3 regions of the Kribbella sp. CCNWLW201 genome follow, and region 2 is predicted to be linked to each of the others. Evidence: riboswitches for the same ligand, from Rfam matches in the RefSeq annotation. Region 2 holds a riboswitch; each other region holds the start of a gene.
What was found. Region 2 has a riboswitch for ZMP and ZTP ahead of V9K99_RS24725 (glycine hydroxymethyltransferase). Riboswitches for the same ligand answer to the same signal wherever they lie in the genome.
Positions count from the first base shown of each region.

Region 1 (3,265 bases), on a different contig from region 2:
ATGGGGCACACTCTAGGGCCGCCGTACCGGGACGGGCATTCCCGGGTAAATTAACGACGCTGTGATTTTGTGTTGTCAGTTAATTACATACTCGCCGCGCCCACTCCGGCAACTCCGGGATGAAGCCCGGCGACATCGTGCTCTACGGCACCGGACCGCAGAGCACGAGCACCAGCGTGCACACCGGCGTCGTGGTTGCCGTCGGCAACGGCACGATCACCACCGTCGAAGGCAACTCCGCCAACATCTACGGCTGGGTCTCTGCCCACTAGTCCTTCTGCGTCCGAAGATCCGAGGGCTATAGGCCACAGATCTTCGGACGCAAGCTGCCACCTAGGCCATTTGTTTGGTGACGGCGGTGGTGAAGGCTGTGAGGGGGTCTGGGGCGTTGGTGTAGGCCCAGGGGACGCTTTCGATTCGGCCTTGGGTCAGGGCGGCCTGTTCCATCGCGGCGGCCTTCGCTCCGACGGTCTTGAGGGCGAAGGCCATCGTGCCGTGCGCGGAGATGTCGGCCACCTCGGGCTCGCGACCGGGCACCAGCCACTTGTCGCGGGCGGCGAGCAAGACATGCTTCCGGTTGGTGATCTCCCGCGTGTACCGAGCGCCACGCTGCATCTTCGTCAACTCGCTGTCACTCAGTACGTCGACCCACACCTCGTTGGCCACCATCGCGGCGACCGCACAGAGCGCACTACCCGGCTGGGCGTTCGCGACGGTCTGGTCGCCGAAGCGGACGATCTGGGCGATGTCGAGGCCCGACCACTTCGGTGCCAGCGCCTGCACCCGACCACTGTGTGCCTGGTAGCTGGCCGGGTGCCGCTCCATCGCGGACCGGAAGATGTCGTTCTTGTCGTCCATCGACGCCTGCAGGCCGATCGCCACCCACTGCAGCACCTCCCAGGGCGCCGCGTCGTCCGGGGCGGCCGCGATGCCGTAGTCCAGCACCTCAGCCGCCGTACGGAGGATGTCGTGGAAGGTCGCGAACCGCTGCTCGGAGACCTGCTCCGCCCACGCCCCGGTCCGCACCTCCCAGGCCTCGAACACCAGCGTCTGCCCCAGCCACAGCAGCAGGTCCGGGTCACCCGGCACAGCCTCCAGCCGCAGCTCGAGCTGCTCGCTGTGACCGATGGCCGCCTTCCCCAGCCCCATCGCCCGGAACGAGCGCCGATCGGTGTTCTGCGGCGAGGCCTTGAGCAGTTCCGTCCCGGTCGAGAGATCGCCCCCACGGACTGCGGCGTAGGCGGCGTCGAGCTCCGGATCGGCCCACGCCTGATCCAGCCGTAGCCCCTCCGTCGCCGCTCCCGCCGGCTGCTTCCGCGAAAAGATCCCCATACGCGCGATGGTAGGCCGGGTTTCGGCCGCCGGGACGAGCTTTGCACCTTCGTGCAATAAGCTGCGGTCGTACCGCGACTGGCGAGGGTGGAGCACCACCGTGGAGCGGATGACAGACAAGGCGTCGTCCGCCTGGGCGCCTCCGAACTTCTCGGAGGTTGTCCGATGCAGTTGCGCTACGGCATGAATCCCCATCAGTCCGCCTCCGTCACGGCGCTCGGCCAGTGGCCGTTCACGGTGGTCAGCGGCTCACCGTCGTACATCAATGTGCTCGATGCACTGACCGGCTGGCAGCTGGTCCGCGAAGCCTCAGCTCTGCTCGGTCTGCCGGCCGCGGCGTCGTTCAAGCACGTCTCCCCCGCCGGTGCCGCGGTCGCCGACACCGTGACCAGTGCGTATGAACGGGCGCGGGATGCCGATCCCAAGTCGTCGTACGGCGATTTCGTCACGGTGTCGCACCCGGTCGACGCAGAGCTCGCGGCCGTACTCAAACGGCTGGTCTGCGACGGGATCATCGCTCCCGGGTACGACGAAGGCGTGGTCGGCGTACTCGCGGGGAAGAAGCGCGGCAGCTTCCTGGTGCTCGAGGCGGACCCGACGTTCGAGCCTGCCAAGGAGGAGGTCCGTGAGGTGTACGGCGTTCGGCTGACGCAGGAGCGGGATGCGGCGCCGGTGGATCGGTCGTTGCTGGACCCTGGTCTGCCCGAGGGTGCGGCGCGGGATCTGCTGCTGGGGATGGTCGTGGCGCGGTACACGCAGTCGAACACAGTCGCGATGGTCAAGGACGGGATGGCGATCGGCATCGGCGCCGGGCAGCAGTCGCGGATCGACTGCACCCGGCTGGCCGGTGAGAAGGCGTCGACGTGGTAGGCCCGGCATTCGACCGAGGCGCTGCAGGATGTCGCGATGGTCTCGGACGGGGCGATCCCGTTCGTCGACAACATCATCGAAGCGCACCGGCACGGCGTTCGCTACCTCGCCGAGCCGGGTGGGTCGATCCGCTCGGATGAGGTCGCCGCGGCCTGCGACAAGCTGGGGATCAGCCTGTCGCAGACCGGGCTCCGGTTGTTCCGCCACTGAGGCGAAAGGTGCTCAGCCGCCTGCCACGCTGGGGAGGATCATCAGTTCGTCCCCGTCCTTCAGCGTCGTACCGAGACCGTCCAGGTCGCGGATGTTGTCGTTGCCGAGGTAGATGTTCACGTGCCGCCGTACTGCGCCCTGCTCGTCGGTCAGCCGGCGACGCAGGACCGGGTCCAGGGCGGCGACGACCTCGCCGACGGTGGCTCCGTCGACCTCGACCCGCTCGGCGCCGCCCGCGAACGGTCTCAGCACGGTCGGCAGCTTGACCCCGATCGCCATCTCAGCCCACTACGGCGGCGCGGACGGTCAGCACGTCCGGGAGGTGCCGCGCGACCTCGGTCCAGGTGTCGCCCGCGTCGGCGCTGGCGTAGACGCAGCCGTCACGCGTGCCCAGGTACACCCCGGCCGGGTCGGCCGTGTCCATGCACATCGCGTCCCGGAGGACCGGCGCGTACGACGGTACGTCGGGCAGCCCGTTCGTCAGCGCCTCCCAGGTGGACCCGGCGTCGCGGGAGCGGAAGACGCGGCACTTCGCGTCGGTGGGGATCCGGTTCCCGTCCGCGATCAGCGGGAAGACGTAGACCGTCTCCGGCTCGTGCGGGTGTACCGCGATCGGGAATCCGAAGTCCGACGGCAGCCCGTCCGCGATCGACTTCCAGATCGCCCCGCCGTCGTCGGACCGGTAGACCCCGTGGTGGTTCTGCGCGAACATCCGCTCCGGTACGTCGGGATGCGCGGCGAGCTTGTGCACACACTGACCGAACTCGGGGTAGGGATCGGGGAAGAACTTCGCCTGGATCCCCTGGTTCCTCGGCGACCACGTCTCGCCACCGTCCGACGTCTGGTAGACGCC
Region 1 is NZ_JBBCBQ010000018.1:37,839-41,103, reverse strand. Features, by position in the region: gene ilvD (dihydroxy-acid dehydratase) at 1-2, opposite strand, end outside; partial or broken gene V9K99_RS41345 (CHAP domain-containing protein) at 117-272, shown strand; gene V9K99_RS41340 (hypothetical protein) at 334-1,332, opposite strand; ZMP/ZTP riboswitch at 1,397-1,477, shown strand; gene V9K99_RS41335 (hypothetical protein) at 1,498-2,202, shown strand; gene V9K99_RS41330 (hypothetical protein) at 2,239-2,412, shown strand; gene V9K99_RS41325 (MoaD/ThiS family protein) at 2,425-2,691, opposite strand; gene V9K99_RS41320 (WD40/YVTN/BNR-like repeat-containing protein) at 2,693-3,265, opposite strand, start outside.
Region 1: linked by a shared signal. The riboswitch ahead of V9K99_RS41335 (hypothetical protein) and the one ahead of V9K99_RS24725 (glycine hydroxymethyltransferase) in region 2 are both predicted to bind ZMP and ZTP.

Region 2 (3,265 bases):
GAATACCAGCTGAACGGGCACAAGTGGTTCTGCTCGGCGCCGCAGGTCGACGTGTTCCTGGTGCTGGCGCAGGCTCCGGAGGGGCTCAGCTGTTTCGTCGTACCGCGGGTTCTTGCCGATGGCAACCGGAACGCGTTTGCCCTGCAGCGGCTGAAGGACAAGCTCGGGAACCGGTCGAACGCGTCCAGCGAGGTCGAGTTCCACGGCACCGTCGGGTATCGCCTCGGCGACGAGGGCGCCGGTGTCCGCACCATCATCGAGATGGTCGCCGCCACCCGACTCGACTGCGTTCTCGGCTCGGCCGCCCTGCAGCGCCGGGCGCTGGTCGAGGCCATCTGGCACACGTCGCACCGCAGTGCTTTCGGTGGGCTGCTGCGGGACAAGCCGGCGATGCAGAACGTCCTCGCCGACCTGGCGTTGGAGAGCGAGGCGGCGACCGCGCTCGGGATGCGACTGGCTGCCGCCGTCGACGCGTCAATACAAGGTGACGACCAGGCTGCGGCATTCCGGCGGATCGGGCTGCCTTTGGCGAAGTTCTGGGTGTGCAAGCGGACGCCGTTCATGGTGGCCGAGGCGCTCGAGTGCCTGGGTGGAAACGGGTTCGTCGAGGAATCCGGCATGCCTTTGCTGTTCCGGGAGTCGCCGTTGAACTCGATCTGGGAAGGATCCGGCAACGTCAACGCACTTGACGTACTGCGGGCGCTGCGGCGGCCGGAGTCGCTGGAGGCGTGGCTGCTGGAGGTTGGTGCGGCACGCGGGGCCGACGAACGCCTCGACTCGGCGGTGAACGACGTACTGCAAGCGCTTGCTGACCTGGAAGGCGCGGAGTCGGGAGCTCGGCGGCTGGCGGCCCGGATGGCCCTGTGCCTGCAGGCGTCGCTGCTCGTCCGCTACTCCACGCCGGACGTCGCGGACGCGTTCGTGGCGTCCCGGCTGGCGAATGATTGGGGCGGTGTCTTCGGCACACTCCCGAGGACCACACCGTTCCCGGCGATCGTCGACCGCACGATAGGGTGAGCGAGTCGCGACTGGCGCGCTGAGGTGGAGAACCACCGGGGAGCGAAGAACGTCGGCACCGTGCGCCTGGGTGCCTTCGACCCACTGCAACCGCAGGAGAGACAACGATGACTCAACCCTTCGATGCCGCCGCCGCATCGGCCGCGTACCGCAACGCGCTCGAGGTGATCGGCGCGGTGGAACCCACCATCGCCGGCGCGATCAAGGCCGAACTGGCCGACCAGCGTTCCTCGCTCAAGCTGATCGCGAGCGAGAACTACGCCTCCCCCGCCACCTTGCTGACGATGGGCAACTGGCTGTCCGACAAGTACGCCGAAGGCACCATCGGGCACCGCTTCTACGCCGGCTGCCAGAACGTCGACACCGTCGAGCAGACCGCGGCCGACCACGCCAAGGCCCTGTTCGACGCACCGCACGCCTACGTCCAGCCGCACTCCGGCATCGACGCGAACCTGGTCGCGTTCTGGGCGATCCTGGCCCAGCGGATCGAGTCGCCGGCGCTGGCCGAGGCCGGTGCGAAGCACGTCAACGACCTGACCGACGAGGACTGGACGAAGCTCCGCAAGGCGCTCGGCGACCAGAAGATGCTGGGCATGTCGCTGGACGCCGGCGGTCACCTGACCCACGGGTTCCGGCCGAACATCTCCGGCAAGATGTTCAACCAGCACTCCTACGGCACCGACCCGGAGACCGGACTGCTCGACTACGACAAGGTCGCCGCGACCGCCCGCGAGTTCAAGCCGCTGATCCTGATCGCCGGCTACTCGGCGTACCCGCGCAAGATCGACTTCGCGAAGATGCGGGAGATCGCGGACGAGGTCGGCGCCACCCTGATGGTCGACATGGCCCACTTCGCCGGCCTGGTCGCGGGCAAGGTCTTCACCGGGAACTTCGACCCGGTGCCGCACGCGCACGTCACCACGACCACCACGCACAAGTCGCTCCGCGGTCCGCGCGGCGGCATGGTGCTGTGCCAGCCCGAGTACGCCGATGCGGTCGACCGTGGTTGCCCGATGGTGCTCGGCGGTCCGCTCAGCCAGACGATGGCGGCGAAGGCGGTCGCACTGGCCGAGGCGCGGCAGCCTTCGTTCCAGGACTACGCGCAGGCGGTCGCGGACAACGCGGTCACGCTGGCCGAGGGCCTGATGAAGCGTGGCGTCAAACTGGTGACCGACGGTACTGAGAACCACCTGGTGCTGCTCGATGTGTCGTCGTACGGGATCACCGGGCGGCAGGCCGAATCGGCGTTGCTCGACGCGGGCATCGTGACGAACCGGAACGCAGTGCCGCGCGACCCGAACGGCGCGTGGTACACGTCGGGTGTCCGGATCGGCACGCCGGCGCTGACCACGCGTGGCTTCGGAGCCGACGAGTTCGACCGGGTCGCCGAGCTGATCGTCGACGTCCTGTCCTCGACCACGCCGACCACGACGTCGGCCGGTGCGCCGTCGAAGGCGAAGTACGTGCTCGCCGACGGCGTCGCGGACAAGACCAAGGCCGCCTCGGCCGAGATGCTCGACAAGCACCCGCTGTACCCGGGTCTCGAGCTCAGCTGACGGGCTCGAACTATCAGAAAGTTGTGATAGTTGCGGTAGGGTGCGGCCATGCCGCACCCTGACCCGACTCCGGAAGAGATCAGTCAGTTCGTCGAGCGCTTCGCCGGCGTGCTGGCGAACAGCGGCGTACCGACCATGTCCGCCCGGGTGATCGGGCGGATGCTGGTCAGCCCGACCGGCACTTTGACGTCCGCCGAGCTGGCCGAGTCCTTGCAGATCAGCCAGCCGGCGGTGTCCGGCGCCGTACGCCAGCTGCTACAGGTCGGCTTCATCACGCGGGAGCGGATCCCGGGTTCGCGCAAGGACCACTACCGGATCCGGGACGACGTGTTCGCCGCCCTGCTCGAGCGCCGCAACAGCGCCCTCGCCGAGTGGGAGTCCACCAGCCGCTCCGGCGTCGACCTCTTCGGCGCCGACACCACCGTCGGCCGCCGCCTCACCGAAGCCGCCGACTTCTTCGCCTTCATCCACAAGGACCTCGAACACCTGATCAAAAGCTGGGGCGCCGAGCACCCCTCGACTGCTCAGCAATGAACCGACGTGAGGCGGAGGCGCTGAGCGGACCGGAGTGGCTCACCAGCGCTGCCCGGATCGAGTGGGAAACCCGCATCATGCGGCGGCGGGTGCCGATCTACAAGGCGACGATCAAGGCCTTGCAGTTGCTCAACAAGCTGAGCCGCGGGCCGGATCGG
Region 2 is NZ_JBBCBQ010000006.1:134,166-137,430, reverse strand. Features, by position in the region: gene V9K99_RS24730 (acyl-CoA dehydrogenase family protein) at 1-1,017, shown strand, start outside; ZMP/ZTP riboswitch at 1,015-1,096, shown strand; gene V9K99_RS24725 (glycine hydroxymethyltransferase) at 1,125-2,573, shown strand; gene V9K99_RS24720 (GbsR/MarR family transcriptional regulator) at 2,622-3,107, shown strand.

Region 3 (3,265 bases), on a different contig from region 2:
CGACGGCGCCGTGCAGGTAGACGTGCTGGATCTTGTCGCGGGAGCGCGCCGACTCGGCGTGCACCATCATCCGGACCACCCGCGGCAGAGCGTGCGGGACGTCGATCTCCTGCATGCACATCAGCGGTACGTCGGTCAGTCCGATCTGCCGGCCCGCCACGGCGGGAAACTCCGAGCGCAGGTCCGGCGTGACGGTGAACAGGATGCTGATCAGGTCCTCCCGGTCCAGATCATTCGCTTCCAGGACTGCCTTCACCAGCTCGGCGGACCGCTCGAGCAGATGCTCGCGCTCGTCCACCTCCAGCTGGGTGGCACCCCGGATCGCCCGTACCGCCACGTCTCCGCCTCCTTAGTCGTCTACCCCAACCCTAGGGCAGAGTAACCACGGAGTGGACAGCCGTCTCGGATTGTGCCTCCGCGGCGTCGACCGTCTGCTCCAGCAGCAGCGCGATCGTCATCGGCCCGACCCCGCCCGGGACCGGGGTGATCAGGCTCGCCACCGCGGCGGCCTCGTCGAAGTGGACGTCGCCGACGTTGCCTTCGTTGTACCCGGCGTCGACCACCACCGCGCCCGGCTTGAGCCAGTCGCCGCGGACGAAGTTCGGCTTGCCGACCGCCGCGACCACGATGTCCGCGGTCCGGACGATGTCGGGCAGGTTCGTGGTCCGCGAGTGGGTGTAGGTGACGGTCGCGTTCGATGCCAGCAGCAACATCCCGGCCGGCTTGCCGAGGATCGGGCTGCGGCCGATCACGACCGCGTGCGCTCCGGCGATCGGTACGTCGTACGCCTCGAGCAGCCGCAGGATGCCGCCGGGCGTGCAGGACCGGAACCCGGGCTCGCCGAACGCCATCGCGGCGAACGCGTGCATGGTCACCCCGTCAACGTCCTTGGCCGGGTCGATCGCCTCGAACGCGGCCCGCTCGTCGATCTGCGCCGGCACCGGGTGCTGCAGCAGGATCCCGTGCACCTCAGGGTCCGCGGACAGCTTGTGCAGCTCAGCGACCAGTTCCTCGGTCGTCGTCTCGGCAGGCAGTACGACGCTCCGCGACCCGATGCCGGCCTTCTTGCTCCGGTTCTGCTTCATCCGCACGTACGTCGCCGACGCAGGGTCGTCCCCCACGAGCACGGTCGCCAGACACGGCTGCACGCCGGTCTTCTCCTGCAGGTCCCGAGCCCTGGCGGCCGCCTTCGCCACCATCTCGGCGGCAAGGTCGGTCCCGATCATCAACTTGGTCATTCCGGCGCGCTCCTTCGGGCAGCGAGAAGGGTGCCCAGGCGCGCGGCTCAGCCAGATCTACCGGCAGACCGTTCCCCGGTGGTCCTCCACCTCAACGCCAGTCGCGGTCCGCGGACCAGCCTACGCGACGAACCACTCCCGGCAGCCCTCCAGCCCGTCAACCCTGACCTGTGCACCGGACCAGTCGTCGCGCGTCAGGCGGAGGCGGTCCGAGATGACCGGCTGACCGTCGAGGACGTCGCGGGAGATGCCGTCCGGCCGGTAGCCGAGTTTCCGGGAGACGCCCTGGGAGGCGGCGTTGTCCTGGAACACCTCGGTCAGCGCCGCCACCGCATCGAGCCCGTCGAAGGCGAGCTGCAGCAGCGCCTGCCGTGCCTCGGTGCCGAACCCCTGGCGGTGGTGTGGCAGGCCGAGCCAAGAGGTCGTCTTCACCTCGCGGAGGACGGCGAAGTCCTGGGCGCGCAGGGTGACCATGCCGATCGGCGTCGTGTCGCGAAACACACCGAGCTTCAACGCCCAGTCCTGCGGAGTCCACTCGGCCAGAGTGCTCCAGTACCCCTGCATCACGCTCCGGGCGCGTTCGGCCGGTGGCACCTCTGTCCACGGGGTCAAGAACGGCCGCTCCCCTGGCTTGTGGACGCCGTTTGCGGCGACATCCGCGAGCGCGGCCAGCTCTTCCTCGTCCGGCTGCCGGAGGACAAGGCGTTCGGTGGTCAGCCGGAGGCGGCGCAGCGGCCAGTGGTCGATCAGCACGCCGCCATCCTGGGCCGACATCAGATCCCGGGCAACCTAGTTTCGGTGCAGGATCACCTCATGGACCCGTGGCGGTACGGCGCCGGCCGCCCAACTGATCCGAACCGCCTCGACAGTGGCCGACGGGATCGCGACAGCGGTGTAGGCGGCCTGAATCTGACCCGCTGGTTTCCACCCCGCCGCGGTCTTCACCTCGAGTCGGCCGAGGGCAGCGGAGCCGTCGGCCTGGAGGACGGTGAGCCGATCCACCGGGCGTGGCGTCGACAGTGTGATGACCAGCGCATCACCTTCGATGGGTGCTGTCACGGCGGTGTAGCTGGTGGTCACGTTGCGATCGACTGCGTTGGACAAGGCCGAGCCGTCCGCGGGAGCCGGCGTACCTGTTGCCGTGAGCACCGACTCGGAGCCGTCGGTCACCTGGATCGAGAACTCACGAACCACGAGCCAGTACGACGGGTTGTCGGCAAGGGCTCGGTAGCGGACATACCGAGCCGTGGCGTTCGCGGTGAAGCGGACCTCAGCCGTGGTGGCCCGCGTGAGCTCGGTCCAACTGGACCCGTCGGTGGAGTACTCCAGGGCGCCGGAGTGGATGTAGTCCTGCGGGCTGCCGGACTTCCCCATCAGTACGGCGATGTCGCCGATCGCCCGTGGTGCGCCGAGGTCGACGCGGATCTCGTCACCGGCCACCGGCGCGCCGTTGCTCCAGTAGAAGGTCGACTCGTCGCCGTCGATCATGCGGTCGGGGACGTTCTCGGCGTACGTGCCCTGTGAGCTGGACGCCGTACGCCCCGGCTCGATGCCCATCCACTGGTCGTGGACCCGGCCGGCCTCGGTGAGGAACGCGTCGGCCACACCCTCACCGATGCGCGGGTAGGTGTTGGAGTGCGGCAGGCGGGTGTCGCGGATCGCCTTGGCCTGGGTGACCAGCCGGTCGATCCGTTGCCGGCTCGTCCACGCTGCCGCGCCCTTGCCCTCGGCCACTTCATCGAGGAGTTGCAGCGATCGCTGCAGCGCCTGCCCCCACAGCACAGTGGCGTCGAGCCAAGCCTTCGCCTCGTCAGCAAACGCTGGATCCTTCACACCCAGGCGTAGCTGCGCGGGCGCCTTCTCGACCGCGGTGAAGTACGGCTTGATCGCCGCGATCGCACTGTCGCGATCCCCGGTCTGCCAGGTCTTCCAGAATGCAGCGGTCCGGGCGGCCAGCACCGGCGCGCTCTCCGGGTGCAGCGTCGAGTCGTAGGTGTTCAGGTCGGCGAAGACCCCGAGGGCCGCGA
Region 3 is NZ_JBBCBQ010000012.1:171,857-175,121, reverse strand. Features, by position in the region: gene aroH (chorismate mutase) at 1-337, opposite strand, end outside; gene V9K99_RS37040 (bifunctional 5,10-methylenetetrahydrofolate dehydrogenase/5,10-methenyltetrahydrofolate cyclohydrolase) at 369-1,238, opposite strand; ZMP/ZTP riboswitch at 1,264-1,353, opposite strand; gene V9K99_RS37035 (GNAT family N-acetyltransferase) at 1,359-2,012, opposite strand; gene V9K99_RS37030 (beta-N-acetylglucosaminidase domain-containing protein) at 2,028-3,265, opposite strand, start outside.
Region 3: linked by a shared signal. The riboswitch ahead of V9K99_RS37040 (bifunctional 5,10-methylenetetrahydrofolate dehydrogenase/5,10-methenyltetrahydrofolate cyclohydrolase) and the one ahead of V9K99_RS24725 (glycine hydroxymethyltransferase) in region 2 are both predicted to bind ZMP and ZTP.